Regions from separate parts of the Shewanella sp. T24-MNA-CIBAN-0130 genome, predicted to be linked through region 1. Evidence: riboswitches for the same ligand, from Rfam matches in the RefSeq annotation. Region 1 holds a riboswitch; the other holds the start of a gene.
What was found. Region 1 has a riboswitch for thiamine pyrophosphate ahead of thiC (phosphomethylpyrimidine synthase ThiC). Riboswitches for the same ligand answer to the same signal wherever they lie in the genome.
Positions count from the first base shown of each region.

Region 2: linked by a shared signal. The riboswitch ahead of AAEZ02_RS07245 (TonB-dependent receptor) and the one ahead of thiC (phosphomethylpyrimidine synthase ThiC) in region 1 are both predicted to bind thiamine pyrophosphate.

Region 1 is NZ_JBEOPP010000034.1:8,162-24,088, forward strand. It holds gene AAEZ02_RS13820 (lytic transglycosylase) at 1-413, opposite strand, end outside; gene gloB (hydroxyacylglutathione hydrolase) at 556-1,335, opposite strand; gene AAEZ02_RS13830 (methyltransferase domain-containing protein) at 1,702-2,481, shown strand; gene rnhA (ribonuclease HI) at 2,507-2,980, opposite strand; gene dnaQ (DNA polymerase III subunit epsilon) at 3,058-3,786, shown strand; gene AAEZ02_RS13845 (TIGR03503 family protein) at 3,858-5,135, shown strand; gene AAEZ02_RS13850 (TonB-dependent receptor) at 5,615-7,756, opposite strand; TPP riboswitch at 8,021-8,120, shown strand; gene thiC (phosphomethylpyrimidine synthase ThiC) at 8,330-10,348, shown strand; gene AAEZ02_RS13860 (bifunctional hydroxymethylpyrimidine kinase/phosphomethylpyrimidine kinase) at 10,354-12,072, shown strand; gene AAEZ02_RS13865 (HesA/MoeB/ThiF family protein) at 12,069-12,911, shown strand; gene thiS (sulfur carrier protein ThiS) at 12,898-13,125, shown strand; gene AAEZ02_RS13875 (thiazole synthase) at 13,128-13,943, shown strand; gene thiH (2-iminoacetate synthase ThiH) at 13,940-15,055, shown strand; gene AAEZ02_RS13885 (chemotaxis protein) at 15,143-15,430, shown strand; gene AAEZ02_RS13890 (putative metalloprotease CJM1_0395 family protein) at 15,433-15,927, shown strand, end outside.
Region 2 is NZ_JBEOPP010000012.1:38,757-54,683, reverse strand. It holds gene AAEZ02_RS07300 (CreA family protein) at 368-835, opposite strand; gene yegD (molecular chaperone) at 1,158-2,564, opposite strand; gene trhO (oxygen-dependent tRNA uridine(34) hydroxylase TrhO) at 3,174-4,181, opposite strand; gene AAEZ02_RS07285 (glutathione S-transferase) at 4,430-5,146, shown strand; gene AAEZ02_RS07280 (hypothetical protein) at 5,322-5,522, shown strand; gene AAEZ02_RS07275 (NAD(P)H nitroreductase) at 5,603-6,151, opposite strand; gene AAEZ02_RS07270 (HvfX family Cu-binding RiPP maturation protein) at 6,269-6,868, opposite strand; gene AAEZ02_RS07265 (DUF6279 family lipoprotein) at 6,961-7,806, opposite strand; gene AAEZ02_RS07260 (phosphotransferase family protein) at 7,857-8,855, opposite strand; gene pnuC (nicotinamide riboside transporter PnuC) at 8,892-9,587, opposite strand; gene AAEZ02_RS07250 (hypothetical protein) at 9,593-9,853, opposite strand; gene AAEZ02_RS07245 (TonB-dependent receptor) at 9,907-12,108, opposite strand; TPP riboswitch at 12,166-12,273, opposite strand; gene AAEZ02_RS07240 (YcfL family putative periplasmic lipoprotein) at 12,399-12,791, opposite strand; gene AAEZ02_RS07235 (PaaI family thioesterase) at 12,854-13,321, opposite strand; gene AAEZ02_RS07230 (PaaI family thioesterase) at 13,318-13,827, opposite strand; gene hinT (purine nucleoside phosphoramidase) at 13,827-14,180, opposite strand; gene AAEZ02_RS07220 (M61 family metallopeptidase) at 14,385-15,927, shown strand, end outside.

The DNA of each region.
Region 1 (15,927 bases):
GGAGAGTAGGCTAGTGGGTCAAATCCACTTTCAATAATCGGTAATAATGCGAGCTCTAAGGGTAAATTGCGTTGTTCAAGCTGTTCAACGATGTAATACAGATATGGCTTAGCACGTTGGGTCACAATCTCCAAATGCCGCGGATTATCGATGTACCATTGGCGGTAATGATCCACCAATGTATTCTCGACAATAGGGAAACGCATTTGATTGCTGATCCTGAACCATAAGTTGTTAACTTCAGCAACTTGTTCTTCAATTTGATCAAGGGATACCGTCGCCGATTTTTTACTTTTAGCGTTAGATGTAACCGTCTGGGTTGTACTATCAGAACTTGGCTCTGAAGTGTAGAGTGTTTGGCACCCTGCTACAGCCAGCATACTGCCAGCTATAATAAATAAGTTAGCTTTCATTTGAAGATACACTTCCTCAAGTTTTCAGGCATTAAAATGGAACATACCAAATGCCTTCAAGACTTTTTTGGTCATGCTAATTCAATTTCGCATTGTAGATTAATTATTTTAACTTGTCTTATTAAACTGTTTTCATGTTGATCTAAAAGTTGTTTTTCCATAATCTAATTTGTGTAAATGTTTGAATAGTATCTATTTCTTTTTCTTTTAGTTGGGCCGCAATTGCGTTCTGAGTCTCATGTAGGTGGCAACGTAAAAAAGGATTGATGGCTTTTTCTGTGCCTATTGAGCTCGGAATAGTAGGTTTTTTTTGTGCTCTTAATCGTTTGACCTTGTCTGCATAATCAATTAATTGCTGATTATTTGGTGTGACATGTAGCGCAAATTTAAGGTTTGCCTCGGTATATTCATGGGCACAATACACTTTGGTGCTATCGGGCAGCTGTGCAAGCATTGAAAGTGATTTAAGCATTTGTTCCGCGGTTCCCTCAAATAAACGTCCGCAGCCCGCGCTAAATAAAGTATCACCACAAAACAGGCTTTCCTGTAGATAATAAGCAATATGTCCTAAGGTATGTCCCGGAACCGCCATTATGGTTATTGGATCGAGATGGGGAACATTGAGAGTGGATTGTGATCCAACGTTAAGAGGATGAGTTAACGCTGCAATTTTTTCATTATCAGGACCATATACATTAAGCGCATGCTTGAAATGTTGCTGTAACATTTCAATACCGCCGGTATGATCAGCATGATGATGAGTGATTAAAATTCCGACTAATTTAAGATCTGTTGTTGAGATATAATCAATAACACTTTGACCACAGCCAGGGTCAACGACGTAAGCATAGCGACTGTTTTCTTGATGAATTAACCAAATATAATTATCGTTAAATGCAGTAATAGTATGAACGTTAAGCATGATCTTACTCAAGTGATGATTGACTATCAGTTAGGGTAACGGATATCGTGAGACAATACCAAATTCATGGGTTATCGGGTAACACTTCGGCCATTTAGTGTGATGTCACGACATCACTGGATTGAAGGCACCGTTATCCTAGGTAACCGCTTCCTTGTTGTCTTGTTTGATAAAGGCGTCACTATTATTTCAACCATGAGTGAACTAAAAAGCTTGATTGACTCTGAGTGATAACAACGTTAATCATGTTGGTATAGTGTTAATTTATGCCATGTTAGACAGTATTAATGATCGGTAGCTGAAAATTAAATAAGCTATGGTAGAGTTGACTCAGTAAATCTGACATTTTTAAAGTTGGCGGGCTCCATGTTAAAACCCCATATTTGGCAAGACTTACCTTTTGGTGAATTGTTACAAGCCGAGATAGAAGCTAAATTAGCACCTTGGTGGCCGCGCATATTTGGCTATCATTTACTTAAAGCAGGGGCGTTAAGCAGCCAGCTAAACAGTCTACATTGCAATATTGCACGACACTTTAGTGTTTATGACGGTGCGGATGCCAGTATTCAGGCCGATCCTCATCATTTACCGGTACAGCAAAGTGCCATTGATGCTGTGCTAAGTTGTTTTTTACTGGAATTTGAATCGGATCCCTATCAAATTTTACGTGAATTCGATCGGGTGCTCATTAGCAGTGGTTATATTTTTATTGTTGGGTTTAATCCTATCAGTCCAGCTTTTATCGGCAAAATCCTGCCAAAATATCAAACTCAATTACCTTGGAATGGGCAATTTTTTATGCCATCAAGAGTTAAAGATTGGCTCGGATTACTGGGTTATCAAGTTTTAGCGGATGAACGCTTAATGTACCATTCGTTATTAGGGCAAAGCGGTGTCAATATGCCTTATCAAGCCAACAAACCTCAACAAACACCATGGTGGCAAAAAAGTATTGCTAATTGGTTGCCCAGTACCGGCAGTGTCTATTTAATCGTGGCTCGAAAAATGACCACACCGCTTACGCCAATAAAAGATAAATCAAAGCTAAAAGCACCTAATTGGTCAACCGCACCAACAGCAGGCCGCACTGGATTAACTCATACCCAACGTATTAAAAAACCATTGTTAAAACCGACAAAATATTAGCAATACATAAATCATAGTTAAGCCATTACTCTGGCTTATAACCCGTATCGGCTTGTTGAGGCTTAGCTTCGGCGGCTTTTCGAGCCAATACGTCACAACGCTCGTTTTCAATATGGCCTGCATGGCCTTTTACCCAGTGCCAGTCAATTTTGTGTAATTGACTGGCCGCATCTAAACGCTTCCATAAATCGACATTTTTGACCGGTTGTTTGGTTGAGGTTATCCAACCCTTTTTCTTCCAACTATGGATCCAAGTCATAATGCCTTGACGCATGTACTGGCTATCACTGGTTAAAATAATATTACATGGTTCATATAAAGCTTCTAAGGCAATAATCGGGGCTAAAAGCTCCATGCGGTTATTGGTCGTTAATGAGAACCCATCGGCTATTTCATGGTGTTGATGTTTATATTTCATTACCACGCCATAACCGCCAGGTCCGGGATTTCCTAAGCAAGAGCCATCAGTAAAGATATTCAGCTGTTTGAGTTCGGCCATCAAATTGTTACCATAGCGAAATATTCGCGCCAGTATACTCAATTTATACCAAGGCGAGGGCTGAATGAGTAAAAAATATGAACATAATTTCCAGTGCTAGTCGTCAAGTCATTCTCGATACCGAAACAACCGGTATGAACCAAGCTGGTGGGCCAATACATATTGGTCACCGAATTATCGAAATTGGTTGTGTTGAAGTGATTAATCGTCGCTTAACGGGTCGAACGTATCACCAATATATTAATCCTGGTCAAGCGATTGATGAGGAAGCTATTCAAGTTCACGGTATTAGCAATGATCGTGTTGCTAACGAACCGCGGTTTCACCAAATAGCGAAAGATTTCATCGATTTTATCGATGGCGCTGAAATTGTGGCTCATAACGCCAGCTTCGACGTGAGCTTTATGGATCATGAGTTTTCGAAACTCAATCCTATCGGGCCGAAAACCAAAGATATTTGCAGTATTTTAGACAGTTTGGCGATTGCGAAACGTTTACATCCAGGCCAAAAAAACAATCTAGATGCACTGTGTCGACGTTATGGTATCGATAACGGTCGCCGTACGTACCACGGCGCGTTACTCGATGCAGAAATTCTTGCTGATGTTTACTTAATCATGACGGGTGGACAAATTAAGTTTAATTTGTCTAATGAAAAAGCAGGCTATGAAGCTGGCGGAATAAAAAAAATCGATCCAGTTGCGTTTAATCTTAAAGTCGTCGGTGCGTCTGCCGATGAAATACTATTACATGAACAACGACTTGATCTCATTGCGAAGTCAGGTAAATGTCTCTGGAGAGGGTAAACCAACCTTATATGATTGCCACTCGCACCGGTTATCTTGCAATTGCTTGTTTATTTTCGCTTGGTCTCATCATGGCTTGGCAACCTTATGCCCAAGCTTCAATGGTCATAGCATCCCAAGCTGCAGAACTTAAAAATCGTTTTCGAATCGATCATATGGTTGATAATCTAACCTTGGTGATTCAACGCACCTATGGTTCTGCTCCTGTGGTGGTGATTTTACCTGATGGCAGTAAATGGTATTCAAATCGTCATCCCCAGACCGTAAAATGGGTGGATGGTCTTGCTGCCGATATGATTTATATCGAAAAGCCGATGCCAGGGCCTTGGCAGTTACTCGGTAATGTGGTCCAAGGCTCGACCATCAAAAAAATCTCTAAGTTGGACATTGAGGTACAACCCTTGCCACAACCCCTATATCAAGGGGAAAGGCTGAAAGTGACCGCTAGACTCTTGGGTGATAAGTTAACCATGAGAATGCCGGGTTTAGATTACATGGTTGAGTGGACGGCTCGTTTTACCAGTGAGCGCCTTGCTAGCGATAATAATTTTGCAACAGGAACCATTATTGTTGGCGCGTATCAAGACAATGGTGAAAAGTTAGATGAAGTGCCAGACGATGGTATATTTACCGGTAACCCTAATTTACAACAACCCACCGGCCATTATGTGCTCAATGTCACAGCACGAAATGATGTGTTCGAACGCGAATATGTGATGCCTTTTGAGCTTTCGCCACAACCGATAAACGTTAAAATGGAGCCCAATAGCGACCCATTAAAAGACATATGGCAAATACAATTATCGGTTGATGAATCTGTTGTTTTGTTAGCACAAACTCATTTTGAGTTTGAATTAGTGGGGCCTGCCGGGTTAAAACTGCCGATCACATTGCAAACAGTGACCAGTTCAGATCAAATTTTATATCTACCTAAAGTGACCAAGTTTGGTAGTTATCGGGTTAAAGGTTATGTGGTGTCGACAACAGTCGATGGCCGTGAAATCGTCCTTAATTTACCAGAAATGTTTTTCAATTTAATCGAACCGGCTGCGCCTGCGCCAACAGCCCAAGCGCTGGCTGAAAAAGCGGCCATTCAGGCTGCCATTGAAGAACAAGTGGCCAAGGATAATGCCATGTTTTGGATTATTACCATTAACGGGGTACTCTTTTTAGTCGGCGTTGTTGGTTTGGTGGTGTGGCGTAAAAAGCAGACATTGGCAAAGGCGATGGCAGCGGCAGAACAAAGGTTAAACAAAAATCGAGTCGATGAAGATAAGCCCAAAGACAGTATTCTTCAAAGCGTCGACTTAGATGATATTGATTTGAGTATCCCAGACGATAAAACCTAAGCCGCCAACTCGAGTATTGTTTTACCAAATATTAGCGGCTGACAATGGACAATATGTTTTGTGTCTATCTAGCACTCCGTGAAAGGTTAGGACGCTTTATTAGAGATAGTCGGTCTATCACAAGTATCGAAGACAAATGTGTAGTCCCATAAGCTCCGTCAAAATAAGACTAAAATCTCTACATCACGATAGACGTTTTTGCTTTAACACCAACAGCAGCAGTAGCTCAGTTGGGCCCACAATGTGATTTATATTGTTTGGCCCTAATTCCATGAGTGAATTCCATGAGTGAATTCCATTCGTGGTTTTTTCGCTTCATTATTAATGGGCCGCGGTCTGTCACTAAGGGCTCTGCGGGGTCATTCATTTAAAAATCAGTGGCAGATTGGTAATGCTTCAAAAAAGTGTTACTAACGTATGAGGATGCCACGACTTAACCAAACGTAAACTTGATTTTTTTAGCACGCCTCTGGTGTCAATTAGAATGCGAAACTAACATTGAGCTCCAATGAGCGGCCTGCACCGGCTATTGGTTCAAAGCCGTTACTGCTGTCTGCTTTGTATTGTGCAACACTGACACCGCCCAGCGGCAATTGATAATAGTCATCGAGTAGGTTGTTCACTGCGATGGTCATTGTCACATCTTGCCATTGAATACTGCTGCTTAAGTTAAGCCGTGAGTAACAGTCTGTTGAGTTTTCTAAACGCTGACTATCAACGCGATCTTTGCTTGCAACCCATTGCCAGCTAACACTATTTTGCCAATCCCCCCGTTCTTGCTGTAAAGCCAACTCAGTTTGCAAAGGCTTTATTTGATATAAGGGCTCGTTACTGTCATTTCTTTCCCCGCGAGTCGCACTGACATTAGCGACCATTAGCCACTTACCACTGCTGTTTTCTGCTAGTTGATATTCAGCATCCATACGTGCGCCAAACAGGGTGGCGTCAACATTGGCAAATTGTAAAATATTACGCCGAGTATTGGCCATTGTGGTTTTGTTAAAATGACCTACCACATCGGCATCGATATAGTCTTTAATGGTGCTATACCAGGCGGTTGCACTAAAAGCTAAATCGTCTTGTACCAGCTTGTATGCTGCACTTAAGGTATGTGCCGTTTCGGCGCTAAGATCAGGATTACCAATATAGCCATTTGCATCACCGTACCAACCAATCATAGTCGTGGCCATGGTGCTTTGACCCCAGCTATAGCGTTCATATAAATTAGGCGCGCGGCTCTTTCTCGCTAAGCCTAATTCAATGACTTCGGTATCACTCAATTGATAACGCGCAAGCAGGGTAGCGTCGATAATATTGTCATTGCGCTTACGATAAAGGTCATTGAACTCGTTAGCTGCGGTAGCATTCACATTTGTCATGCCCATCATGCTCATGGTGTTGTAGGGTTGTACTTCACCTGTGCTTGTTGACACATATTCATAGCGTACACCAGCCGACAGCCACCAACGACGATTTAAGGTTTGCTGCCATTCACCATAAAGAGCTGCGCGTTGACGCTTGCCGTCATTAATATTGATATAATCATTGGGCCCCATCATGGTAGAACCATTAATAGCAGGCCAAGTATCATCAAGTTGATAAACATAATATTCTTGCCCAATCAGCAAGGTACTGTCTGAACTTATGGGTAATAGCCAATGCAGTTGGTAGCTGTAATCTTTACCTGTGGTTTCCATTGGCATCATGCCGATTTTTTCGTCAGTAAAAAATCCCATTTCATGTTCAACACTGTGCCAATTGACTTGGGACGTGAACAGACCTTCGTTATCGAGTTGCAATTGATAGCGGGCTAAAGCGCCATAACTGTCATTGTTAGTCATGTCCATATATTGGTTGGCAAAACCTTGATAAGGAATATGCTGATGTGTGAGTTTAATGGCAATTTGTTGGCTATCGTCTTGCCAAGCTGCGGTTAAGGCATGATTTTGTGATTGGTATAGCGTGTCTAATACTTTATCGCCATGACCATCGGTATAGCTGTTTGCATCTTCAAATGAGCCTTGATAACTAACACTGAGTTCTTTGCTTGCTAGGGTCGCATTGACACCAGCTAAAAAGGCGTCGCTAGCGCTGCGATAACCTGCAGCCACATTACCGCTGTGCCATGTGACCGTATCGCTATTCGCAAAAATGGGATTTAAGCTACTGATTTTTATCACACCGGCAATATTATCGCCGCCAGCACTGACAGGAGATACCCCCGCGACCACCTGCGCAGAACTGATTTGATTTGCAGACACATAGGAGAGCGGCGGATTCATGTGATTGGCACATGATGCGGTAATGTCGCTGCCATCAATAAGTATCTTAATGCGATCGCCCATCATGCCATTTAAAATAGGTAAGGCTGATACGCCACCGGCTTGTGAAAAATCGACGCCTTGTTTTTTGAGTAGATTTTCTGCTGAGCCTAACAGGTCTTTATGTGCAGTTTGTTGTCCGTGTACCGTGACGTGTTCAATGCGAGAGCTATCTTGTGCAGTGTACTGCTTAGCTATCACTTGTGGCGTAATGGCAACACTGATCGCCAATGCGATTGATGAGTAAAGCCAAGGAGTATTGCTTAATACATTAAGTGTTTGCTCAGTCGATTTTGTCAAAACGATCACCTTTTTCGGTCAAGGATATGTACCATTGATGAATGCTATTAATGGTACATATGAGATTTGAAAAAATTATAACCTGCTAATAAACTTAATAAATGCGGCATATTGTCGCACCTTTGTTTAAACTTGCGTCATAGGATGAGTTAATATTTTAATGACACATGAGTCAGGCTATCCACTACGCCGATAAGTGATGATATTGGTACTATTTACACATTAAGGTCTTGTTATTTTGATACAAGCTTGCTTATACTGGCGGACATCTTGTCGGAGTGCCATTATGGCTGAGACCGTTTATTCGGGATCCGTTGAACCTGATCAGGCTAGAACCTGCGAAGGAAACAAGCGTAATAATCATGATTATTGAGGAAGATAAATAAAGTATTAACAACAGAATAAGTGATGCTTAATCCCGGGTCTATTTATCGGTTTTGATATCCTGTTAGGTTATTATTTTACTATTTTTTACATATGATTATTAACGTGAACAATAGCGTTTGTATTGTTCACTGCTGCTATCAACACCTCTCCAGACAAGCAACTCTACTCTTAATAATGAGGTTGCTAATGTCAAATCCAAACCGTCGTCAAACTCGAGCTAACGCTCAACAATTTATAGATACCCTTAAACCGTTACAACACCCTAATTCTGAAAAAGTCTATTTACCCGGCAGCCGCGCGGACATTAATGTTGCTATGCGCCAAGTTAATCAATCTGATACCGTGATGGGTGGCAGCGATGCCGAGCCCATCAAGCAAGCTAATCCGCCTATTATGGTGTACGACTGTGCCGGTGCTTATTCTGATCCCCGAGCCAATATCAACGTCCGCCAAGGTTTGGCTAAAATTCGCCAAGCTTGGATTGATGAACGTGCTGACACCGAACAATTATCCGCAGCAAGTTCTGGTTTTACGCAGCAAAGACTCGCCGACGATGGTGTAGACCATTTACGTTTTGATGCTCTTGTTGCCCCGAAACGCGCTAAAACAGGCAAATGTGTGACCCAAATGCACTATGCTCGCCAAGGCATTATCACCCCAGAAATGGAGTATATTGCCATTCGTGAAAACATGGCTCGCAGTGAGGTTACAGACAGTGTACTGACTCAAAAAGCACCTGGGGAAGCTTTTGGCGCGCATATCGGCCAGTTAATTACCCCTGAATTTGTTCGCGATGAAGTGGCTCGAGGTCGAGCGATTATTCCGCTTAATATTAATCACCCAGAAACTGAACCTATGATTATTGGGCGTAACTTTTTGGTTAAAGTGAATGCCAATATTGGCAATTCAGCAGTGACATCTTCAATTGAAGAAGAAGTTGAAAAACTGGTGTGGTCCACTCGTTGGGGCGCAGATACGGTAATGGACTTATCGACAGGGCGCTATATTCATGAAACGCGTGAATGGCTTATTCGTAATTCTCCAGTGCCTATTGGCACAGTCCCCATTTATCAAGCATTAGAAAAGGTTAATGGGGTTGCTGAAGATCTTAATTGGTCAGTGTTTAGAGATACCTTAATTGAACAAGCTGAGCAGGGAGTGGATTATTTTACTATCCACGCCGGCGTGTTATTGCGTTATGTGCCGATGACGGCTAAACGCTTAACCGGTATTGTGTCGCGTGGCGGTTCTATTATGGCTAAGTGGTGTTTAAGCCACCATAAAGAAAGTTTCTTATATGAACATTTTCGCGATATTTGCCAAATTTGTGCTCAATATGATGTGTCGTTGTCATTAGGCGATGGCATGCGCCCCGGCTCTATTGCCGATGCCAATGATGAAGCCCAATTTGCAGAATTAGCAACCCTAGGTGAGTTAGTTAAAATTGCATGGCAATATGACGTGCAAACGATTATTGAAGGCCCTGGTCATGTGCCGATGCAGCTGATTAAAGTCAATATGGAAAAACAATTAGCCCATTGTGACGAAGCGCCATTTTATACCTTAGGCCCACAAACCACCGATATTGCTCCTGGTTATGATCATTTCACCTCGGGGATTGGTGCTGCCATGATGGCCTGGTACGGCGTGGCAATGTTGTGTTATGTCACCCCCAAAGAGCACCTGGGTTTACCTAATAAAGATGATGTAAAGCAAGGACTCATCGCGTATAAAATTGCTGCCCATGCGGCAGATGTGGCTAAGGGACATCCTGGGGCTCAAGTGCGAGATAACGCCTTATCAAAAGCACGTTTTGAATTTCGCTGGGAAGACCAATATAACTTAGGTCTTGATCCTGATACCGCACGGGCTTATCACGATGAATCATTACCGCAAGAGTCAGCTAAAGTGGCCCATTTTTGTTCGATGTGTGGACCCAAATTTTGCTCAATGAAAATCACCCATGAAGTGCGCGAATATGCCGCTAATCTTGAGCAAGCACAAGCGCTTAAGATTGAAGTTGCTTCAGCTAGCGCTTATCAAAGCCACCCTCTAGATCAACATTCAGATCAAACTCAAACCTTGAGCCAAACTGAGGCGATGGCGCAAAAGTCGGCGGAATTTAAAGCCGCTGGATCGGCGATTTATCATGAGGTTAAACCGGTTGTAAAAGCCGATATCGACTTAACGGCTGAGGTTGAATAATCACTATGAATTCAACGACGCTTGTCAGTGAATACATAACGCCAACACCACCTATTGTTTGGACTATAGCCGGTTCAGACAGTGGTGGTGGGGCTGGTATTCAAGCTGATTTATTAACCATGCAGGATTTATCGTGTCACGGGTGTAGCGTGATAACCACCTTAACCGCGCAAAACTCCGTTAGTGTAAGCCTGGTTGAGCCTGTTTCTGAACCTATGCTATTGGCACAATTTGCGAGTTTACTGGCTGACTTACCGCCAGTTGCGATTAAAATCGGACTGTTGGCATCCCAAGCTCAGGTAGACCTATTGGCGGAGTGTTTGACTCAAATGCGAATGACGCGAAAGATTAGGCCGTTTGTGATACTTGATCCTGTGATGGTCGCCAGCAGTGGTGCTAGCTTTAATCCTATGGATCTCGATTTTAGTCCTCTTATTGGCTTAATTGACTTATTAACCCCTAATCAACATGAATTACGCCGCTTATGTCGTCATTCCGTTTTGGCACAACATCGAACTGATGAGATAGATGTTGAACCGCCTGTTGAGTCATCTAATAGATCATCTATTGAAATAAACACCGTTAGCACTTTGCAACAGCAGATGATCAACAACGCTAAGTGGTTATCAGATAGCTTTAACTGCCATGTACTCGCCAAAGGAGGTGATGCCCTGTGGCAGCACCAATTTGCGATAGATATTTATGTGAGTAAAGCCGTAAAGGGCGCCAGTATTGCCCACGATAATGCATCATTTACATTAACCAGTCCGCGGATAACCTTGAGCAATAATCATGGCAGTGGTTGTACATTATCATCTGCTATTGCATGCTTTATCGCCCATGATTTGGTGGTGCATGACGCTATCGTATTGGCAAAAGCTTATGTCAGTAAAGGCTTAGCATTAGGCTTCTGTCCTGGGCAAGGTGCTGGTGTGTTAGCCCGAACGGGTTGGCCCGATGATCTAGAGGTTATGCCGTTAATCAACTTAATCACATCAGGCAATCTAGCTCAAGCTTTTACGGTTAAGCGCGCGGCGCATAATGGCTTTACAGGCTTGCTTCAACCGTTAGGTATTTATCCCGTTGTTGATGATCTTAATATCCTAAAACAACTGCTAGTAGTAGGTTGCAAGACAATCCAATATCGCACTAAGCTCGATCCAGATGCAGACTGTCAGCCGCGATTACCACTGGAAAACAATATCATCACTGCGATTAAACTGGGTCGCGAGTTTCATGCTCAGTTATTTATCAATGACCATTGGCAATTAGCGCTTAAACACGGTGCTTTTGGGGTTCACTTAGGTCAAGAAGACATGGCAAGTGCAGATTTAAGCGCGATTGCCGATGGTGGACTTGCATTAGGCTTATCCAGTCACAGTTATTTTGAAGCCTTGTTAGCCCACCAGTATTCACCATCCTATATTGCCCTCGGGCATATTTTTGCCACCACCACTAAAAAAATGCCATCAGCCCCCCAAGGGGTCAACAAGCTGACTCGTTATGTCAGCTTATTTTCGCGTCATTATCCAACCGTAGCGATTGGCGGAATCAATCTCAGTAACCTTGCGTTAATTGCTAAGACAGGGGTGGGTGATGCTGCGGTTGTCAGGGCTGTGACCACTGCTGTAGATCCCGCCAAGGCTTATCTAGCCTTGCATCACAAATGGCTACAGCTTACACGGTCGTTACCGCAAGTGAATTTATCTGCGGAGGGCGTATGAACACTTTATCTGATAGGCACTATATCCAGTACTCGCGCACCATGTTACTGAGCAATATAGGGGAAGCGGGTCAACTTGCCATTATGAATAGCGCGGTGGTGATTGTCGGCGTTGGTGGATTAGGCCATGTAGTGGCGCATTACCTCGCGGCAGCAGGTGTTCAGCACATGCTGTTAATTGACCACGATGTTGTTGAGTTATCAAACTTACCAAGGCAACTGTTGTTCACGGCCGCAGATATTGGCCAAGCAAAAGTCAAGGTTGCAAAAAAGGTGCTAAGTGCTGCTTACCCTGAGATCAACATCGATGTGCTAGCGGGAAAAGTCACGGCCCAGCATTTTAATAAGCTTGCCAAGCAACAGATGAGTAAAACCGTGGTGTTTGACTGCACTGATAATGTCAGTGCTAGGCAGCTTATTAACCAAATGTGTGTTGAGCATCAATTGACACTGGTTAGTGGGGCGATCAGTGGTTATCAAGGACAAGTGTTTTGTATTGATTTTTCATGTTCAGGCTCAGATTCAGACCCATATTCAGACCCAGGCTCAAATTCACCATGCGGTTGCTATCGTTGTTTATATCCACTTGATATGGACATGGCGCAAAATTGTACCCAAGCAGGCGTGCTTGGGCCTGCTGTGGGTATTATTGCCAGTATGCAAGCGCTGGTGGGCATACAACATATCAGTAATACCTTTACCCAATACGGTATTTTACATCATTTTAATGCTAAGGATTTACGCTGGCAGCATGCCAATATGACTCGAGACCCAGACTGTGAAATGTGTCATCAGCAGGCATTAACTCAGCATGCGGAGCAGCCTAATGACACATATTGATAGCCACTCTCAGATAACGTTGCAACTCAATGGGGTCGAACAAATCGTTCGGGCTAATTTGAATGTAGCCGAATTATTGATTTTATGTGATTTACCCACTCAGTCTGTTGCCATCGTCGTCAATGATAGTGTTGTACCACGAAGCCGTTGGATGCATATATTGTGTCAAGCGAACGACAATATTACGGTCTTTTCTGCCGTTGCTGGAGGTTAATAATGTTGACGATAGCCGATCATCAATTCTCGTCGCGTTTATTTACCGGAACGGGAAAGTTTGCAGATCACAACACTATGTTACAAGCGATAGCCAGTTCGGGGTCGCAGTTAGTGACTTTGGCCATGAAGCGTATCGATTTAACACGCGGCCATGATAATTTACTCGGGCCATTGCAAAGTCTGGGGGTAAAATTACTGCCCAATACTGCTGGGGCGCGTAATGCAAAAGAAGCTATTTTTGCCGCTGAGCTGGCTTATGAAATGCTCGGTACTAAATGGATTAAACTCGAAATTCATCCCGATCCTAAATATCTACTGCCCGATCCCATTGAAACACTGATAGCGGCCCAATACTTGTGTGAGCAAGGCTATATTGTTATGCCTTATGTGCATGCCGACCCTGTGTTATGTCGGCGACTAGAAGAAGTCGGTTGCGCCGCAGTCATGCCTCTTGGCAGTCCCATTGGCAGCAACCAAGGCTTAGCGACGGAAACCTTTTTACGCATCATCATCGAACAAGCCACTATACCAGTGATAATCGATGCTGGAATTGGCGCGCCATCACAAGCTTGCAGGGCCATGGAAATGGGCGCCGCTGCAGTATTGGTTAATACCGCGATTGCCAGTAGTGCTTATCCTCAGAAAATGGCCAAATGCTTTGCTGATGCGGTTGCTACCGGAAGACAAGCATATCTTGCCGGATTAGGCGCAGTAAACCATCACGCTGATGCGACAAGCCCATTAACGGCTTTTTTGACTGATTCATCAATAAAGGTACCAATCCCGACAGCTCATATTATGAGAGATTCAACATGACGTATTCTACGGTCTTTTCGCAATTGGCTCCCGATGCGTTATCGATGAAGCTGTATTCGACTACCGCCAAAGAGGTCGAGTTAGCGTTACGTAACCCTAGCGGCAATATAGACAGTCTTTTAGCGTTATTATCGCCGGCGGCAATGGCATATATTGAACCAATGGCGCAGCAAGCTGCCCAGCTTACACGGCAACGATTTGGTGCCAATATTGGTCTTTTTTTGCCTTTGTATTTGTCTAACCTGTGCGCTAATGAATGTGATTATTGTGGTTTTAGTATGAGCAATAAGGTCAAGCGTAAAACGCTTACTCAGGAAGAGTTAGCCGCAGAAATTGCGATTATTAAACAACGAGGCTTTGATTCGATATTATTGGTGTCTGGCGAGCATGAAACCAAAGTTGGAATGGGATATTTTGAGTCGATGTTACCGATAGTTAACTCGGCTTTTAATTACGTGGCGATGGAAGTTCAGCCGCTGGATACTCATCAGTATCAACGTCTAGGACAGTTAGGGGTCGATGCCGTTATGGTGTACCAAGAAACTTACCGGCCACACACTTACGCTAAACACCATACTCGCGGTAAAAAACAAGATTTCATTTACCGTTTAGATACCCCAGACCGAGTGGCAAAAGCGGGGATTGATAAAATTGGCTTAGGGGTGTTACTAGGACTCGATGATTGGCGATTAGATGCATTACTCATGGGCTTTCATCTAGATTACTTAGAGAAAACCTATTGGCGCAACCGATACAGTATCTCGTTACCTCGTTTACGCCCCTGTACTGGCGGTATTACGCCGAAAGTTGAATTAACCGATGCAGGCTTAGTACAAATGATTTGTGCATTTAGATTGTTTAATCCGCAGCTTGAAATCAGTTTGTCGACTCGCGAGCTACCGTCGTTGAGGGATAATTTACTCCCTTTAGGCATTACCCACATGAGTGCAGGAAGCTCAACTCAACCAGGTGGTTACATGACACCAGACAGTCAGCTTGACCAATTTGAGATCAGTGATAGTCGCTCTGTTGAACAAGTTGTTACTCAAATGAAACTACGGGGGATTAATCCCGTATGGAAAGATTGGGAGATGGGTTGGGTTAAAGGCTAAAATATAGGTTAGTTGTGTTTGAAAACTATACATATTAGTCGATTTAGCCCATACTAAATCGACTTTTTAGGATCAGGAGCGGTTATTATGCAAGTTCAATCAGCGTATGCATCAGGTGTACAAGGATTGCAAAGTGCTCAACAAGGTTTAGCCCAAGCGACAACATCTGTTGCAATGCCAGATCAACAAAAACCGGCGGTGCCTAGCTCATCGACACAAGAGACTGTGACATTAAGCTCTCGTGCTGTTGGACAAACAGATACCACAGCGGCCTTAGTGTCTGCGACTGAATCATCCAATCAAGCTCAAGCATCCTCGAAAGTGATTGAAGTGGCATCTGAGACAGTTGGTAGCTTGATTGATATCCAAGTGTAATCATGAGTGCGTTAATGGTTTCCGCTAACACAGGGTCAGTTATCAATGCTGCCCAAATAAACCATCGCAATTCATTATCCGCACCAGAGGCTCAAACGACTGGCTCTCAAGCAACTAGCTCTCAAGTAAGTAGCACTAAAATAAGTAGTTCTAAAATAAGTAGCACTCAAACAAATAACGCTCAAATCAATAACGCTCAAATCAATAACGCTCAAGTCAATACTACCCAAGCGATAACAACTAAATCCATAGACACCCAATCTGCAGCCGTTCAGTCTAATTGGGTTAACAATAGTTTGGTTAACAATAGTTCGCTTAAATCCAGCTCTAACTCAATTCAAGCAGCGGCTACATCGACATTTAACGCGTCAAAAGACCTCAAGGTTAATTTACCCAGTACGGATACTCAGCCGGGTTTTTCGTCTAGCATCTCAGACAAAAATGACATTCAGTCTAAAAAAAACGTCGGTGCTGATCCACTCCACAGTTACCATTTT
Region 2 (15,927 bases), on a different contig from region 1:
CCGTTTACAGCAATTTTATTATTCAACACCATTAACCGCAGGTGAAGCAATACCATGGATTTTTGAGTTAACGATAAGATGGCGGTCTCTTGATCGTGCAGAGTAAACCATAAATGAGTTTATATTGTTGCCATATTACCCAGACGAAATATGATATTTAATAAACCTCTGCTTAATATTATCGCTACAAACCAGCTATATAATTATTTTGCATTGCAGGTTAAATATCAACATTAGCTGACTCAATCCACTGAATTAATAGGTTCTTTCCATGCCTCTTCCCGTGCATCTTCCCATGCCACCTTCAGTATGACGGGACAGCAGATAATCCGTGCAAGCGCCCTGAGCCTGAGGGCCGCCCTTGTCATTATTGAGCAGGTGTTGGCTCAACATATGCCTTGGTTCCCCAGAGTGGAACAGTCGAAAGGCTGTGTTTGAAACTTCCTGATGTTTCTTTAGTAGAGTAAGATACATACATTAACGTTTGATTGTCAGCATCAAATATTCTTCTAATTTTCATCGTTTTGAAAAAGATACTTTTTGATTTTTTAAATACCACTTCACCTGATTTACTCTTATCTATTTGTGCAATCATATCTTTGGTGATTTCCCCTGTTTGCCTGCAAGAGATAGAGCTATCACTTGGATCTGAAAAACTCAGGTTTTCTTCTATTGAGGCGATGTGACACGTTACACCAGAGGCAATATCATCCTTTAAAATGTTTAATTTTATATCTTGCGTAGTAAACATTCCAAGTGAAACATCACCTACTTCGTTGTCAGAACAAGCAGTAAGAAGTGCCGTTAAACATAACGCAGTGAGTATTTTTTTCATCAGTAAACCTTGTAACATTGGAAGTTAATTATCGTCAAAAGAGGCTGGTTTAAAAAATGTTGTTAGGCAATTAAGGGCATACATTAATGGTATGTCTTTAATAATATTCTTTTCATGAAATACCTTTCATGATAAATAGGCCTAAACTGACTTTGCCGATATCAGCGCCACCACCGCTGAGCAACATGCTAGTTCATATTGCGTTCGGCATTATGGTTATCATTGTAACCTATTGACCAAGCTCGTTGCTGACTCAGTATGCTTGTTAACATTCTCTTTTTTAGCATAATGGTCAACCTTTATGCGTTAACTGCACTTTGACTTAGTTAAATGCACTTTGAGCACAACGTGTTAAGCCCGCAGTTACCGAGCCAAAATGATCGCCTACCACCACTTTGGCATTGGGATACACACTAGCAATTTTATCGTATATGGCCGGGCTACGCGCCGTACCGCCTGTTACATACACAATATCAGGAGTGGTTGGCATATCGCAATTTTGTTGCTCCGCTTTAGTGATAGCCGTTTTCATGGCTTGTTTCATTAACGCTTCAACTTTAGCTAAAGATTCATTGATAGCTTGCTCAAACTGCGCTGCCGTTAATGGTACAAACAGCTCTTTTTCAATAAAATCTAATGAACATTGAATAGTCTCATTGTCCGACAAACTGATTTTAGCGGCTTCAGCTTGGCGTACAACTTGATAACTCATTTGATTTTTTTGTACTTTTTGTAAACGAACTAATAAGTCTGGTTGTTGTGCTTCTTTTATTAACTGCTCGACGAGCTTACGGGAAGGTAAACTAACAAAGTCACGCTGAGCACTAATATCATTGACGGCAACCGCGTTCCAAAAAGGGGTTCTTGGCATAGGTTTACCGTTAATCATTAACGTGTCTGCCCCAAAGCTTGGCATCAATCCGCTCATCGCAAGCGCAATATCTAAATCGTTGCCACCGATGCGTTGGCCAGAATGGCCAAAGCAGTCTAGGCTTCGATCTTGTTGCGCAATGTATGATGGACCCATTTTCACCACAGAACAGTCTGTCGTACCGCCGCCCACATCAACCACTAAAACGGTATTGTCATGGTTAAGATTTGACTCAAAGTCCATGCCAGCGGCTAATGGTTCAAATAAAAACCTCACATCAGTGAAGCCAGAGCGAATTGCGGCAAGGCGTAAAATGGCTTCCGCTTGCAGGTTATTGTCTTCTCCACCTATACCTTGAAAATTAACCGGTCGACCTATCACGGCATGGCTAGCAGACGTAAGCGATTTGGCGTTTAATGCCTTATCGGCTAGGGTTTTAACATGCATCATCATCAAGGTAACTATGTCTTCAAATAAGGCAATCTGCTCTGCTCGCAGGCCATTGGCGCCTAAAAAGGATTTTGGCGAACGGACATAAAAACCTTCTTCAGGCATGTCTAAATAGGCATCAATCGCAGCTTGACCAACAAACACGGCTTGTTCATTAGGCGACAAATCAAGTTCATGGCGCATTTGTTTTGCTCGCATTAATTGCGAACTGCGCAAATGAGAATACTGCGCTTGTAAATTTTCAGGTAAGCCCCAATACACTGCTTCAGCGATCAGCTCGCGATCCATCGCGTACAAGGTTGACGGCATAAAATCTGAGTGCGCTGATAATGGCAATAATGCCACCGTATTATCAACCATCACCCCTATCGCACAGTTAGCACTGCCGTAATCAAATCCAACAAACATTGGCTTACCTTCAGTCGTTCAATTTAAAAAAGCGCCCAAAATAACATAATAATCATCTTAGCTGAACCATTTATCGTGTTTTATCCAAGGGGACACATTGAGGAATAACTCATTCAGGCGTAAAAACCTCATAATATAAGCTTTACAGCATATCTCCCCAGTAATAATTTTAGTTAAATATCGTTTATTCAATATGTTGCATACCAATGTTCTAGCAGATTAAATGGCATCGGCAGCTAAAAATAATCTTATTTCCGACATCGCGATATCTTGGTTATCATTTAAGGCAAGGGTTACACTAAGCCAACGATAAACATGTGCCGTGGATTTTTTAGTCATATTTAGATCCGCTATTGTGCTTAACTCAAGCCGGTTCGGTAAGTGTTGACCCTATCAAATTGATGGTGGATAAATAAACCGTGACGTTAGCGTTAGTCAATAATCAACCATTAGAGAATGATTTATCATGCAATGGCTTAGCCCAAGAGCAAAAAAACTGCCGCGGTTGCAAATTGATTACGATGTTAATGCCGCTCTCACTTCACCAAAAACGAAAAAACCCATCGTGTCCTGATGGGTTTTTTGCTGCTAATGAGTTAACTCATCAAGTTAACCTTTGCTGTTGGCTTTTTCTTGTGTTTTACGCTGAGCTTCTTTTTGCTGACGACGTGCATCAATGACTTGCTTTACATCACTGCCAATATGCGCTTCACCGCGTTGCTTAGCTAATTGCACTTGACGCTCACGCTCAATAAATCGCTGACGTTGTTCTTGAGGAATATTATCGATGCAATGAGGGCAACTCACACCTTGAACATAAGCTTCAGATTGCTTTTCGGCTTCCGTTATTGGCATACGACAAGCATTACACTGATCGTATTGGCCTTTTTCAAGGCTGTGATTAACGGCCACACGGTTGTCAAACACAAAGCATTCACCTTCCCATAAGCTTTGCTGTTGATCCACCTCTTCAAGATATTTTAAAATGCCACCTTCAAGATGATACACCTCATCAAAGCCCTGCTCTTTTAAATAAGCGGTTGATTTCTCACAACGAATACCACCGGTACAAAACATAGCCACTTTTTTATGCTTGCCAGGATCTAAGTTTTGTTTGACGTATTCAGGGAACTCACGGAAAGTCTCGGTTACGGGATTAAGCGCATTTTTAAAGGTACCAATCTTCACTTCATAATCATTACGGGTATCAACCAATACCACTTCAGGATCTGAAATCAGTGCATTCCAGTCTTTGGGCTTAACATAAGTGCCAACGACTTTACGCGGGTCTATACCTTGAACACCCATAGTCACAATTTCTTTTTTAAGTTTTACTTTAGTACGATAAAATGGCATTTCATCATCAAAAGACAGCTTGGTGACGATGTTATTTAAACCTGGTTGTGTGTCTAACCAGACCAATAAATTCTCAATGGCGGATTGGGTGCCAGCAACAGTGCCATTGATCCCTTCTTGGGCAAGTAACAAGGTACCTTTGATGTCGTTTTGTTCCATGACTGTGAGCAATGGCTGACGAACAGCCTCGAAATGAGGTAAGGCGACAAATTTATATAATGCGCATACGGCAATTTGGGGTTGAGACGTTTGTTGGATCATGTCTTGTTTAGCTTCTTGCATAACTGTTGAAACTCCGCTGGCTGGAACTTAATTTCCAGTGCATATAATATAGCCGGCACACTGTGCACAGACTCAAAAAAACGGCCGCAAGTATACCTAAGTCAAACTCAAAAAAATACTAAAACAATCCGACGCACCTTTTTTGCTTTGTTGTGAGCATTTTATTTTGGGATTCAGGCCTTAAAAGCGTTACTCTATTAGCCAGACTTAATTTGATATGATCCCTAATGAATTCTGCTATTTTGTACACCTTTCGTCGCTGTCCTTATGCCATGCGGGCACGTATTAGCCTTCATTTGAGCCAACTTAATCCGTTAGTGCGTGAAATTGAACTTAAACATAAACCCGCAGAGATGTTAGCCATTTCGGCCAAAGGCACAGTACCAGTACTTGTCACGACAGATAACCAAGTGATCAGTGAAAGTATTGATATTATGCGCTTTGCATTAACTGAGCACCCAGCACCTGAAACCAACTACTTAACCCCAGCCGAGTATCAGTCACTGCAATATTGGTTAGATAAGCCAGCAACAGAATCGCTCATTAATGCTAACGATAATGAATTTAAACCCTGGTTAGATAAATATAAGTATGCCGACAGATACCCCGAATACGGTCAACTCTGGTATCGACAACAAGCAGAAAACTTTATACAACGTCTAGAAACCTGCTTAAATCAACATCGGTTTTTATGCACAGATACCGTCACATTAGCTGACTTTGCTATTTTTCCATTTATTCGCCAATTTGCTAATGTTGAGCCGATATGGTTTAACAACAACCAATCCCCTAAAGTGAGAGTTTGGTTAACAACGCTAATGAATAGTCCGTTATTTAACGTGACCATGCACAAATATCCATTGTGGTTACCCCAACGAAATGGGATTCAGCTCAAACATTCAATAAATGATGATGGACAACTAATACCTTTGTGCAACAATTAAAAATTATTAATATTTAGTAGTTTACAGACTATTAATCCGTTAATTTTTAAAGTAGATTAAAGATGTTAGCAGTGAATAGCCGTTTAATAACATGGATTACTATTATTTTTACTGCAAATTGAGATTTTAAGTTTACACTTAAATAAGTCATTGCTAGAACGCAAAGGAACATGACATGGATAATATGGATATTACGTTAGTCATAATGCTTATCGCATTACTAATTTTACATATTCACTTTTGCTATCGAGCCTTAATGTCGAAAGCACCTATCGGAAATGCTCAACGTTTTGTCTGGTCGATGCTCAGTTTATTGATGGGACCATTAGGCTATTATGTTTATCAGAACATAATCCCACTTGAATTCTACGAATAGACGCCCTAGCCCTATTTAACCATCCCAGCATCAGCGAGCCACGTGGCTAAATTAAGGCTTATATTATCTGTTACTCCCGCTTATAAATAGCGAGCGAATTGGCGTCCATTTTTTAATGGCTTTGTTGGCGCCGTTACCGCTGGTGTGCCTACATATAAAAAGCCCACTATTTGGTCTTGTGCCGACAAACCTAATTGTTGATGAACATTAGCATCAAAAGCAAAATCGCCTGTACGCCATACTGCACCAAGCCCAATCGAAAATGCAGCTTGCTGCATGGCCATCGTCGCACAACCGGCTGCAATGTGCTGCTCTAAAGCGGGAACGTTATTATGTGCTTGCGTTTTAGCGACCACAGTAATCACCATAGGTGCGCGATAAGGCATATTGCCAACTTTAGCTAAAAAAGCATCATCTGCACCCTTTTTTTTAGCTGCATCAACAAAAATATTCGCCAGTTTAGCCAAACCTTCATCGATTGCGATAATAAACTCCCATGGGGTCAAGGCACCATGGTCGGGTACTCTTGCTGCAGAATCGAGTAACAATGTAAGTTGCTCAGCATTCGGCGCAGGGGCAATAAGACGTGGAGTTGATTGGCGGGTTAGTAGCAGTTGTGTTGCGTCCAAGATACGGTCCTTCTAGATGAGTTCTGATGCTAATGTTAACAAATAACCCACTTAATTGGTGGGTTATTTTCAAAACTTTACATCATCTGTGTTAACACCTGTTGAGGAAAATAGCGCTTAAGTATTGTTTAAATAACGACGAGAAATAAAATAATCGACACTGGTGTAACGACCGCCGCCCAGCGCAAAGATGGCAAATAGCATGATCAAGTAGGTAATGGCAAACTCAATACCATTATTGAGAATAACGAAATTACCTGAACTGGTTAACCATTCATAATTACCATGCTGTTGTAAAATCGCTTTTGCTGCAGACAGTTTTTCCGCTGAAGCCAACACTTGCTCATTGGCTAACCACGAACTTGCATCGGCAATAGCTAACCAGCCATTAGGTAAGTGCACCGCAAAAGCGGCTACCACCATGGTTGCCATCATCGGCAGTGCCACAATACGTGTCGCCAAACCAATTAACAGTAAAAAACCACCAAACAACTCTGTGCCTGCAGCCAGAGCAGTCATCACTTCTGGCATCGGTAAGCCTAACCCCCAATCTGGATTACCAAACCAAGCGGCTGTGTCTTCAAAATGTGATAATTTGTTGTAACCAGCCTGCATTAACACTGGTGCTAAATAAATCCTTAACGCTAATGGAGCAAAGCCTTCTGTATGTTTAATCACATTTAAAAACTGTTGATATAATCTACTTAGTGTCTGCATAAATAACCTAGGCTGAAATCGTTGTTGTAGTAATAGACCCGCTGAAGATTAAAAACATTTCAGCTTATGCGATTAACAGCTATAAATATGTATTATTTGTCTAAGTGTAATTCAGTTAAATCTTCTACTAATTCTGCTAATTTTTTGTCGAAGTGCTTACGTTGTTTTTGACTAAACGTTTGATTAAGCGCAATTAACATTGAACCAAATTTACGGGTGTTTTCGGTAACATTATCGCGATACACCTCAGATTTAAGTTCATCTGGCGAGATCATTAATAATTTCATTTGTTGGGTAAAATAATCAGTTTGCTGACGGCGTTTCATCGCTTGTTCAAATTGACTCAACCATTCATGGCGATACTCTAGCCACATATCCAAGGTCGCTAAACGTTGCGTATTGGCTTGATGAATGATGTCTTTTTGCGCATCGGTTATATCACCGGTCCATTCTGATAATTTTTTTGCGATTCTTTTATCTGAGTCGATTATCAACTCGGCTTTATCTTTGCCGGCGTATTCTTCGATTAATTCTTTTTGTTCTTTTTTTAGCTGCGTCAGTACCTGATCAACTTGTTCATCAGATAAGCTCGCCAAAATAGGTAACAGATCAGGCATAACAAAATCGAAAATTCTGGACCAATGGGCCTTCGCCATTGACACTTGTTTAAGCCATAGCTCTGGGGTCATGGTTTGTTGATTCGTTAATGTCGATAATAAAGACAGTTGATCACGATAACGGGGTAATTCTTGTTGGCGATGCCAGACTAAAAACGATTCAATAATAATATCAAATTTGTCTTGCTGCTCTGAGGTTAAGTCTACGTATTCTTCAACCTCCCACTCTATCGCCCAATCCAAAAAGAAATAGCTTATTTTAGTGGAACAGCCGACAAATAATAGGCTACTTAACAGTAGGACAATCAATTTTTTAGACACAGATAATTCCCTTATCGAAATTTACCTTATTTGTACTTTATCAGAGCATATTAGCAAGTAATTAATGTAAAATACTTTGTAAAGTATTGTAAGTATTGTGTAGATTTGTGCGGTTCTTTAGCTGCCATTAATAATGCCCACATCGCTGAGAATAACCAAAAACAATTTATTGCAGCAGGTAACGCAGCTTTAGCCGCCGCAACATCTGTGAGGCTCGATATTTGGCAATATTGGATAATCACGTTATCAATTAATTGACTCACTTGGGTTGTCGATAGTTGATGACTGGCTATCACGCTGGCTAAATCGAATAACGGATGACTGGCCACCGCATATTCATAATCAATGCTTAATAGCTGATGCGATACGCTGCCGCCAAGAAGTAAATTGTGCGGGGTTAAATCTCGATGACAAAAAACGGGCAACAAAACACACGCTTCTAACTGCGATAACCAATGCTGAACAAATCCATTTAAGCGTAACAATTGCTGCCAAGCATGATGCCATTGTGGTTCGGTTTGCGTGGTACTTAAAGAATCTAATTGATGCACATATTGTTGCCATTGCACACTCACGGTAATACTGGTACGAGGCACTGGTAACGCACTAAGTTTACTCAATAATGCGCTTAACAAAGGGACAGCATCAACGGCTAAAACAGGTTTATTTGTTTCCTGCTGGATAGATGCATTACTGTGCATTGCGGAAAATATCGACCAGTCTATGTCGGGTTGATCAATAAACTCACTTAAATACACTTTTTTATCATCACTGACCCAAATTAATGCAGGTGCAATGTTAGCAGCCATCGCGGCTTGCCAACATTCGACTTCAAGCGCCCTATCGCACCAAGTACTGTGGGGTTGATTAACTCTCAATACCTTATCGCCGTCATCGCAAGATAACTTAATGTTAACATTGCTGATCCCGGTGTTGAGGAACGATATTGCAGTACATTGTGCGTTGAGTCTGTGAAACAATGCTACTGGCATCATTTGTTGCATCATTTCAAGCACATTGTTAGGTAGCGATAACAAGGGTTGGGACATCAAATATTTACTCTAGGGAGATTGTATTGTTATTGGCTATACACCAACCACGTCTTGGGCAACGTTATCTTGCTGTATAATATGATGATAATATTTCTTGCGCCACATAATGTAACCCCCAACCGCCATCGCGACGTATAAAACAAACAGACCTGATGTCAACATCAAGCCTTTTTGGAAATAAAGGTAAATAGACACAAAATCAATGACGACCCAATAGAGCCAATTCTCCAGTACTTTTTTTGCCACTAAATAGGTTGTCACTACCGCAAAACAAGTGGTTGCCGCGTCGATATAGGGAAATGCTGCAGAGGTATGATTAGCCATAACATACCCCACCAGTAAAGACACCAAAGATGTGACGCCGATGACAACAGCATGAGTACTCCACGACCAACTGGTAATGTTAAGTTGATGGCTCTCTATATTGTGCTGAGCACTATTATGCTGATTTCGCTGCTGCGAGGACGGCACATGTAACCACAGCCAATAACCATACACCGCCATGCCCATATAATAGATATTGAGTACCGACTCCATTAACAAAGACACATTCCAAAACAATACCGTATAAATGGCGGTGCTAATAAATGCCGCAGACCAACACCAAATATTGGTCCGCATAGCAAGAATTAAGTAAGCCAGTGCCAGCATAACGGCAATGGCTTCCCAGAACGTCATTAATGACGCCTCTCCTAAAACTTGCTGTATTGTTGAGAGTAACTCACTCATTGTGGTTATTCGCTATGAGCAAGGTTGAGCTCACCACCAATAAATTTACACACAAAAACGGCCTTGCCCCATTTTTGGTGAGCGGCCTGCATTTCAACGGCTAGCATCGACATAACATCGCCATACTCACCACACACTTGTGTTGCCATCGCATTAGTGACTCGTTGAATATTGTCATAACTATCCACTCTGCCGATAAACCATTGGATCGGATCGAGATAATTTTCATTAAACGGATACATGCTGATTTCTGCAGTTAACTTCATTGCTATTCCTTAATAAAAACCACTACAACCGAGGTTACAGCGGCTATAAGCTATTACATAAATTGGATTTCTAGTGTCACACCTAATTGGCGCGGATCACCATAACGAATGTATTGCTTGTCTGCCCAGTCTTGATCTGGCTCGTTGCCAAAGTAAAAACCACGCACGCCATATTGTTCATCAAACAAATTGCGGCCCCATAAATAAGCTGACCACGTCGGCGTTTCATAACCTAGACGTGCGTTATAAATGGTATAGGCTTCTGACTGGGACTCATTGCTGTCCGAATAATAAAACTGGCTTTTACCACTGGCATTAACGTTGGCGAACCAACCAGAGTCAGCGACATACGTCATGCCCGCACTGTAAGTGACATTAGGAGAATGGGCCAGTTCACGACCCGACAAATCAATGGTAGAACCGTATTTATCACTGTATTGATATTGGCCATATTCGGTTTCCAACCAACCAAAGCTACCATAAAATTCAATATTTTCAGTTAAGTACCATTTTGCATCAAGCTCTGCGCCGTAGTTTTTTGAACTGCCAGCGTTTTCGGTAAAAAGAATAAATCGCTGCGGGCTATCAGGGTCTTGTAAAGACGCAGCCACTTGTTGATCTTGGCGATCCATATAAAATAGCGCCACTGTAGAATCGACTTCACCGTCAAACCAACTCGACTTTAAACCCACTTCATAGTTATATAGGATCTCAGTATCGAACTCTTTCTTGTCAGACAATTGGGCAGGTAATGTCATATTAAATCCACCCGCTTTATAACCCCGGGCGATACGAACATAGGCATTATGATCCGCATTAATAACTTTTGATAATGCAATATGGCCCCCCCACATATCTTCTGACGGGGCAAAACCATCCTTATTACTGTCACTGTAATCACTATCACGACGCTCTAATCGTAATCCTGTAGACAATAAATAATCATCGCCTAAATGACTGTCTAACTGACCAAATACTGCATAGTTGGTCGCATCGTAACTTGACTGCAGCACTTCATCTGGATAAGTGTTGTATTCTGAATATAAGTCATTATCTTCTTTCAAATTCATCGCATACACACCCACTAACCAGTCGGTGCTATCTGCCCAAATTCGTCCGCCATTTTTTGACGATAGACGAAACTCTTGAGTTAAGGTTTTGCGGTCACCCTCTTTATCCCAGGTATAATCATAAACACAAGGTTCGGTACCATTAACGACACCATCGGCATCATAAGCCGTACAAGCTTTACTTGCCCAATAATCGGAATTAGCCCAATCGCCATCATAACCATTATGGTGGTTGGTTTGCGCGAATGAGGTTAACGAGGTGAAGTCAAATGTTTGCACACCAGTATAAATAAACTTAATCCCAGCCCCTGTGGTTTTTTGGGTATCGATACCGGGTTGGTCGGTTAAGGTGTTGCTGCGATTATTATCCAATGTCCACACATCATAGCCATTATCAAAATTTGCATGTAACAAGGTTAAATCAACTTGCAGATCGTCAGTAGCATACCAACGTAATTTAGCTCTGGCAGTTAACTCGTCACGTTCATTGGTATCGTCGCGATTAAGATAAAGGTTGTCACGGTAGCCGTTTTGGTTATGTTGCTCTAACGATACTCGATAGAGCAATTTGCCTGAATCATTTAGCGGACCGGAGCTGAAACCAGAAAGAGTAGCAAGATTATCATCACCTAAGCTGACTTTTGCACCATGCTCAAACGATTCAGTGGGGTCATTGCTTTTTAAGTAAATTAATCCGGCTAACGCGTTGGCACCATATTGGGTGCCTTGTGGACCACGTAAGACTTCCACCTGCTGCATGTCGTACATGCTCGACACCATACCAAGGCCAGATAAGTCGATGTCATCGACCACAAAACCAACTGATGAGTTAGGTGCGCCTTGATATTGTTCTTGCTCACCAACGCCGCGAATTTGAAAATATTTAGGACGAGAGCTGCCGCCGGACCAATTAAAGTTAGCGATAGAGTTAAGCACATCTTCGAAATGTTGTGCGCCTTCATCTTCAAGTTGTTGAGCGTCAATGACGGTCACGCTAGAGGGCATTTTATCAAGACTGATATTACTAAAATCAGCATTAACAATAATGACTTCCATTTTTTCATATTCGGGGGTGACGCTTTCGATATCAGCAGTTTTAGCCATAACAATCGGCGAGCTTAACGCTGCAAAAACAGCTAATGCTATGGGTGTCTGGTGTAACGTAGTAGGATTTATCGTGAACATAGGACCTCAAATGATTATTTTGAGATCCGGCAAGAGTAGAGAATAAGAGGTGCACCTAACGATAGTGTGGCCCATTCCTACGCCGGTATAAGCCGGATCAGGTTCTAAGGGTTTGTCATACAGACATCTCAGTTCAGGTTTTACTGAACACCCCTTGGCGATCACGATTATAAACTAACTCCTGTATGATTACACTCGCAAAAATATAATTTGATAACGTAACGATGCAATTTATTAACTACCAGGCTTGGTCACATCACGTAAACCTCTTCAATAACGTCGCGATGATATTAATAAGAGAAGGTTTCACGCACATAAATCTCAAATCGTGTCGCTTGCGCATTGGGGGCAACCGCACTGACTTGTAACTGCTGCTTGCCATGTAATTTAATCGACTTCCAACTGCTTGCTTCATCTTCAACCGTCAATCCACTGGCATCAAACCAAGTGAATTTATATTGTAGGCGCAAGTCAGTACTCGATTGACTTTGAATTAAGGCTGAAGCTTTAATTAAATCAGCGATCATAATAGCTGAAATATCCACCACAGCGACCTCATTAGCAAACGATGAGTTATCAACCCTCACTTGCCCCGCAGAATCCACTGCGATGCCCGCGGTATTATGCGCGCAGGCACTCAATAGCAATGTTGTCGCGATAAACCATAATGAAGCTAGTTTCATACAATATCCCTCTCAAAACCGATGCAATTAAAGCCGTGGCTTAATAAAGATTTAAGGCATGGCTAATCCAATAAAAAATGAGCTCGTGCTGTGGCAATAAGTTGCTTTCGGTTGGTTTGCCAGCAGTTCATGCTTACATTTGCCACCCGACGACCTTGACGGGTAATTTTACATTCAGCAAAGGTATCTTGATGCAAACCTGCGCGTAAATAATCAATTGAGAAATCGACAATTTTAGGTACTTTCTTGGCCTGCATAAACACCATCAACTGTACAATCGCCGACATTTCCATAAACCCAGCAATGACGCCGCCATGAATAGCGGGCAAAATAGGATTGCCAATATTGTCATCTTTGGCCGGTAGCCTAAATACCATTTCATCACCAAAACGGGCCACAGACATACCAATAAATTGAGAATAAGGCACTTTTTCAAGTAGATAACTATAGTCGTTCAGTTCAATGGCGCGTTTCACCACATCTTGAACATCTAAACACGCCGGTGTACTTTCGTTGGTTTGATCAATCATGATTTAACCTCAGGTAAATTCCCCATTAACGCTTGGCGAAACGCTTCACCGACCATTTCAGGACTGATGCGCATAAATGAACCCACAGCATGAGCGATAGGTTCATCAATACTGTCTTGATAAGCAATCGCACGGGTAAAAGCCACAGTGGATGAGAGCCGGTAACATTCAGCAAAGGCATAAACCGATTTATGAGGTTCAGCAGGTTTCATGTAATCCACCCGTAAATCCAACGTCGGTGACAATTCTAACGATTGGTATTTTTTCAATATGGCGCACACAACTGCAGTGCCGCATGCGGTATCAATGAGTGTGGTGATCACTCCGCCATGGATAACCCCAGTATCTGGATAACCAATAATATCTTCGCTATAAGGCAACTCAATCTGCACATGATGCTCGCTGGCTTCTTGCACGGTTAATCCTAAACGACGACATTGAGCTAATTGGTTTACAAAACGCCTTGCGACTTCGGTTAACGGAAAAAAATCACTGTTAATTTTCATTATCCACAACTCAGCATTGGGCCTAATGGTTTACCACCCAAAAGATGCATATGAATATGATAAACCTCTTGGCCACCATGTTTGTTGCAATTCATGATTAACCGATAACCGTCTTGTGCAATCCCCGCTTCATCGGCAAGTTTGGATGCAACCGTTATCATCCGCCCTAATGCTTTTTCATCAGAGGCTTTAACCTCATTAGTGGTGCTGATTAAATGGTTAGGAATGATGAGAATATGGGTCGGTGCTTGCGGTGCAATATCCCGAAATGCAGTGACTAACTCATCTTGATATAAAATATCAGCTGGAATTTCACGTCGAATAATTTTGCTAAAGATGGTTTCTTCGGCCATTTGGGTGCCCTCATTAAATAACTGCATTGTTGCTATTGATAATACTATCAACTCTTTGATCTATCACTCCAGTAAAAACTAGGTTTATAGCCAATCTTTTACTCAAAATGCGATTCGTTTGCTTAACGTCAGCATTTTTGGCAGCATTGTAGATTATAGCTCAATCGTTTTGATTGTGACTCACCTACTCATTCGGAATTCTTTATGCATTACCATATTCATGCGATCGATCCCAAAGCACACCTATTTGAAGTCACCCTAACGCTAACATGCGCAAACCCATTTCAAGTTTTCTATTTACCGGCATGGTTACCTGGCAGCTACATGATCCGAGATTTTGCTAAAAATATCATTAACATCGATGCCAAAGAAAACCAACTACCGCTGAGTGTCACTCAATTAGATAAGCAAACTTGGCAATTAAACAACCAAGGTAGTGATATTAGCTTATGTTACCAAATCTACGCTTGGGATTTATCCGTTAGAACGGCTCATCTTGACACCAACCACGGTTTCTTTAATGGCAGCAGTGTGTTTTTAGCGGCAAAAGGGCTTGAGCCACAACCCCATAGCGTCACTATTGCTAAGCCGGCACTCACAGAATTGGCTCATTGGACTCTGGCCACCAGCATGACCAGAACCACAGGTGATCAATTTGGCTTTGGTGATTTTAGCGCACAAAACTATGATGACTTAATCGATCATCCAGTTGAAATGGGCGAACTCACCATCGAGACATTTTTCGCAGCAGGTGTTCCCCACGATATCGTATTAAGTGGTAAACACCGAGCCAACATGGCCCGTTTAGCCAAAGATCTTAGCGCTATTTGTGAATACGAAATCAATCTGTTTGGCACTCCAGCGCCCTTTAAACGCTATGTGTTTATGACCACTGTGTTGGATAATGGTTTTGGTGGCTTAGAACATAAAGCGTCAACTGCGCTAATGTGTTCCCGTAATGATTTACCACAGTCATTAGATGCGCCAGTAGATAAAGGCTACCGCACTTATTTATCACTGTGCAGCCATGAATACTTCCACTCATGGAATGTCAAACGCATTAAACCAGCTGAATTTACCCCGTTTGATTTATCCCAAGAGTCTTACACTGAACAGTTATGGGCTTATGAGGGCATTACTTCATATTACGATGATTTAATCACCTTTAAGTCTCACTGTATTGATCAAGCCGGTTACCTTACCCTGCTTAGCCAAATTATGACCCGCGTATATCGAGGTCAAGGTCGTTTTAAGCAAACCTTAAAGCAATCAAGTTTTAATGCATGGACCAAGTTTTATAAACAAGATGAAAATGCCGCCAATGCCATTGTCAGCTATTACACCAAAGGCGCGCTCTTTGGGTTGTTTTTAGATTTAACCATTCGCACTGAAACTCAGGGGCGTAACAGTTTAGATGATGTAATGCGTCAACTTTGGCAACAATATGGCTTAACCGAAATTGGTACCGATCCGCTCAGTCATCAACGAATTGTTGAAACCATACTGGATCGCCCATGTGATGATTTATTTGCTTATTTAAACAACACTCATGATATCCCCTTAAAAGAATTACTGGCCCAAGTTGGGGTGACCATGACGCTTCGTGCAAGTGAAGGCAGTGCGGATTTAGGTGGCGGTGATGCAAAAGGCTTTAATATTGGCTTTGGCGCTAAAACAAAAGCAGAGTCATTCGGTTTAAAAGTATTAAGTGTGAACCAATACAGTCCAGCACACCAAGCGGGCTTAA